DNA from 2 places in the Kluyvera sp. STS39-E genome. Region 1 is predicted to be linked to the other one. Evidence: predicted binding sites of a transcription regulator. Region 1 holds the regulator's gene; the other holds the start of a gene.
The links. The regulator PhoB, encoded in region 1, activates phosphate uptake and scavenging genes when phosphate is short. The targets are predictions, from matches to a motif close to CTGTCATAAAACTGNCNNAT.
Positions count from the first base shown of each region.

Region 1 (2,415 bases):
CCGCGTTGTAAACCAAGTTCGACATCGCGCTACGCAACTGTTCTTCATTGCCCAGCACCTTCAGCGACTCATCCACCTCAAAGCGCAACTGATGTTGATGCTGGCTCAGGGTTTGCGCCTCACGTTCGACGACGCGCAGCATCAGCGGAACATCAATTCTTTCGTTCAGCAACAGCACCGGCGACGCCTCAATTTTTGACAGCGTCAGTAGCTGTTTCACCAGCCCGGCCATACGCTGCGTTTGCTCGCCCATCGTATGCAGCGCTTTTTCGCGGACCGCCCCTTCCAGCACCTGTTCCTGCATCATCTCCAGATATCCCTGCAACACGGTCAACGGCGTGCGCAGCTCATGACTGACGTTGGCGAAAAAGTTACGCCGCGCGCCTTCTAACTGGTGCATCTGCGTCACATCACGCGCCACCATCAGCAGCTGACGATCGGTATAGGGCATCACACGAATTTCAAGATGACGTCCGCTGTTAAGCACGAGGTGCAGCGGTTTTAGGAAATCACGTTTTTTAAGGTGTTGGGTAAATTCGGGGTAACGCAGCAGGTTTAAAATATTTTGCCCACTATCATCGGGCCAGCGAAGTCCCAGCAGCTGCTGGGCTAGGCCATTACACCAGAAAATGGCCCCTTCTTCCGTGGTCAGCACCACCGCATCCGGCAGAGATTCCGCGCCGCTGCGAAAGCGCTTAATCAAATTACCCAGCTCGCGACGGCGTTTTTTATTACGCAACTGCATCTGGTTTAGCCCATACAGCAAGGGCTCCCAGCTACCTCGCCCCGGCGGCGGAGTCATACTTCTGTCGACCCACAGCCACCAAGAAAGGCGCAGTAAATTCCAGAAATGCCAGACCAGTAGCCCGGTCACTGCCGCCAGTAAAAACCACGGCAGATACCCAAACACCAGCCCCAGTACCACGGCCGGGAGGCAGCATAACAGCAGCTCCAGGGCCAGCCTTTTCCATGACAGCCGTTCCAGCACGGGTCACACTCCTGTCAAAAATTAAAAACGGGCGGAAAAACGATAACCCGTCCCGCGTACGGTTTGCACCATGCGGTCATGACCACTGTGTTCCAGCGCTTTGCGTAGACGACGAATATGCACGTCAACGGTACGATCTTCAACATAAACATTGGTTCCCCACACGTGGTTCAGCAGCTGCTCGCGGCTGTAGACTCGCTCCGGGTGCGTCATGAAGAAGTGCAGCAGTTTAAATTCGGTAGGCCCCATGTCCAGCGGGTTTTCACCGGTCATCACCCGGTGTGAGGTAGGGTCAAGGCTCAACCCCTGCATTTCAATCACCTCTTCCACCGCCATCGGTGAAATACGGCGCATTACGGCTTTAATTCGCGCCACCAGCTCTTTTGGCGAAAACGGCTTGGTAATGTAATCATCTGCGCCTGTTTCCAGGCCGCGCACGCGATCTTCTTCTTCACCACGCGCCGTAAGCATCATCACCGGAATGTCACGCGTAAGCGCTTCACGTTTGATATGCTTAATAAATTGCAGCCCAGACCCACCCGGTAACATCCAGTCGAGCAAAATAAGATCGGGCCAAGGTTCATTCAGTTTACTGATAGCGCTATCGTAGTCTTCCGCTTCCACCGGCTGAAAACCATTTTGTTCCAGCACAAAACACACCATCTCGCGGATCGGCGCTTCATCTTCAACGACCAGAATACGTCTTGCCATTATTTGCCCTGTTTTTAGACATCAGTATTATATACGGCGTCATTATGCGTCAGATTTATTACAGTTTTATGATAAACATGACCGTTTGATGATCGTGCTTTACCTTTTATGACACAACGAAAACGCCTACATAGACCTTCACGTAGGTGGATGTTTATAATCAACTTTACGCCACCTTTCACGGAACCGCTATGCGCATTATCCACACGTCGGACTGGCACCTTGGCCAGAATTTCTACAGCAAAAGCCGGGCCGCCGAACATGACGCCTTTCTCCAATGGTTGTTGACCACCGCCGAAGCGGAACAGGTCGACGCCATTATCGTGGCGGGCGATATCTTCGATACCGGCTCGCCGCCGAGCTATGCGCGCGAGCTGTACAACCGATTTGTGGTGAATCTGCAGCAAACCGGCTGCCATCTGGTCGTGCTGGCGGGCAACCATGACTCCGTAGCGACGCTTAACGAGTCACGCGATATTCTCTCGTTTCTCAATACCACGGTCATTGCCAGCGCAGGCCACGCGCCTTTTATCTTAAATCAGCGCGACGGCACGCCCGGTGCGGTATTCTGCCCGGTGCCATTTTTACGTCCGCGCGACATCATCACCAGCCAAGCGGGGCTTTCCGGCAGCGAGAAACAGCGTCAGGTGCTGGAAAGCATCACCGACTACTATCAGCAACAATACCAGCAGGCGAGTGAACTGCGCGCCGACCGT
Region 1 covers NZ_JBFQGA010000002.1:483,793-486,207, forward strand. Annotated here, with positions in the region: gene phoR (phosphate regulon sensor histidine kinase PhoR) at 1-988, opposite strand, end outside; gene phoB (phosphate response regulator transcription factor PhoB) at 1,010-1,699, opposite strand; gene sbcD (exonuclease subunit SbcD) at 1,891-2,415, shown strand, end outside.

Region 2 (2,415 bases), on a different contig from region 1:
TATCAATGGCGGGATCGTCAACTTTGTACGGCTTCAGGCTTAAGCCGAAGTCGTTACTGTCTGGAACACCGTCGAAGAGATCGTAGGGCTGGATTTGTTCAGCATGAATTCCCATCCAGTTCGCCAAACCATTCACAAACATTAATCCCGATTTTTGAGAAGTAACAACTTTTCGTTCACGATCGTCCGATGAAATTTTGACGAGTGGAATATCATGGTGATATCGGCTGACATAACTGTTATTAAGCTGAATCACGCCGTCAATATCACGATGCGCCATGCCATGATCGGAAAAATAGATCATTGAAAAACTGCGCCCATGACTATTACGTGAAATAACGGTATGCAGATCTTCTAGGAATTTATCAGTTTGTTTGATGCTGGACACATAGCAGGCAATGTAAGAGTCAGCCTTATTGGTCACAGTAATCGGGTTTTTCATGTCTTTGATACGATCGCAAGCATGCGGATGAGAGCCCATCGTATGAATCACAAACAACCGTCGTTTCGCGGTGCTGCGCTTGATAATTGGCTTGAGGGTTCTCAGCAAAACAAAATCTGAGACATTCAGCTCATTATATCCCTGGAATTTGGTGAAATAGCTCTTATCGCTTTTTTTCGCAATCGCCGATATTGGTGTATCCCATTTGCCAAACTGCCCTTGGTTTGAGATCCAATAGGTGCTAAACCCGGCCTTATTCGCTAGGCCAATTAAATTGCGATTATAATTGGGTTCCCACGTATTGGTATTTGCCAGCGTGAGCATGAGCCGTAACGAGCCAATGGTGTAAGTCCCTGCTGATTCCATGCCGTTGACAATGACGCCCTTGGTTGAATCGAGGAACGGCGTGTTTTTTACCGGATAGCCGTAGGCATGAAAGTAGTCACGCCGCGCGCTTTCACCAATCACCAGATAATAGTCATCATATTGCGTTTTATCCGTTTGCTTCGCGCCAAGCCAATCATTTGTGTTCACATAACTGTCGAGCTCACGGTTTTCTTTATTGACCTTCTCTACCGATGCTTTCGTTTCATTCAAAAATAAGAAAGCCCCAGACGAGAAAAATGAGAGCACGGCAAAACACACAACGAACAGCTTGTTACTGCAAGGCTTGATGCTAAACCGCAATGCAATACGATGAAGGACAAAAGGCGCCACCAGCAGTAGCAACGTATAAACATATGCCTTAACTGGAATTAATCGGAAAAATTCCAATGATTCACCAACAGAGGTTGCCGATAATGATGTGACATATTGGTAGGTCGGATAGCCATATGTCAGACCGATAGGTGCATACAGCGTCAGGAGTATAAAAAAGGGGATCGCGAAAATAAATGTTCTTTTCGACGTAAATAGGAAAGAACACAGACCACATAATAACAGGACATTAACAATTTGCGGATGCCCATCTCCAGTAGCACGTAATAAAAAACGTGAGTAGAGATACAGCGCTGTGAAGAAAAAAATAACGATAGCGTTTTTTTTATATTGAGTAGACATATTTGATAGTGAATTGCTGCGAGCGGCGGATTGTACTCCCAGAGCAATTCATCATCAACCGATTGGGAATTTTCTTAGCAAAAAACCTTATAAATGGTAGTTTTATCACCGTTTTTGCGATGGAAAAGAAATAATCCCATTCATTAAAATTAGCAGCCATATTATTTTCATGGATATTAGTTTGGTGGCGGATATGAATGCTGGCAAAGTGTATTGACGATACGACTATGACTTTTTATCCCCGTATGGAGGTAGACCGCTTTTCCCTCATGAACCCAAAAACTGCCTCCCGCTTGCGCCTGTTCATTAAATAGCGTTGCCCCAGGGTACATTTCTCGTAAATTGCCGCTGCTAAGGCCAAACCATTGCCGTGAAAACGTTCTGAACGCCTGAGTCGTTAACAAGTTACCGCCAAGACGTTCGCAGTGTTGACGCGCCGAAGAGGCGTTGGCATCGATAATGCCGTCTCCCGTCACCCACGTTTTCACGTGAAAAGAAAAAGTCTGCGTTCGTCCCGTTTTACGATTGTGTGCCACCAGCGTATTGGCCCGTTCATTCGCTTTCGGCTGTCTTATCATTTTCAGCGTAACTCTGCCCTCATGATGAGGTTTTATCTCAAGCCAATTACGGCTAGCGCGAAATGTCAGATCATTGAGATTGAGAAACTTACTGTTGCTGCTCATTGTTACCGTTGCGCCAACAAATCCTGACGACAGTATTTCTGCCGTGCGGTAGCCCGGCATGCTTGGAGAATGAAAGCTGATCCGCTGGAAATAATCGACGTCAGTGGCCGATTTTTCATTTCCGAGTGCAGCGGGCGGTGAAAGAAGCAACAATATGGCAGTCGAGAAAAGCAGCGATTTCATTTTTAACCATTCAGCAAGTCATTACGTGGAGGCGATGCTTGCAGAGTA
Region 2 covers NZ_JBFQGA010000001.1:459,372-461,786, reverse strand. Annotated here, with positions in the region: gene AB4K05_RS02275 (phosphoethanolamine transferase) at 1-1,501, opposite strand, end outside; gene AB4K05_RS02270 (hypothetical protein) at 1,678-2,367, opposite strand.
Region 2: AB4K05_RS02275 (phosphoethanolamine transferase) is a predicted target of PhoB. The motif match lies at 1,593-1,612, and genes of this name have one in related genera.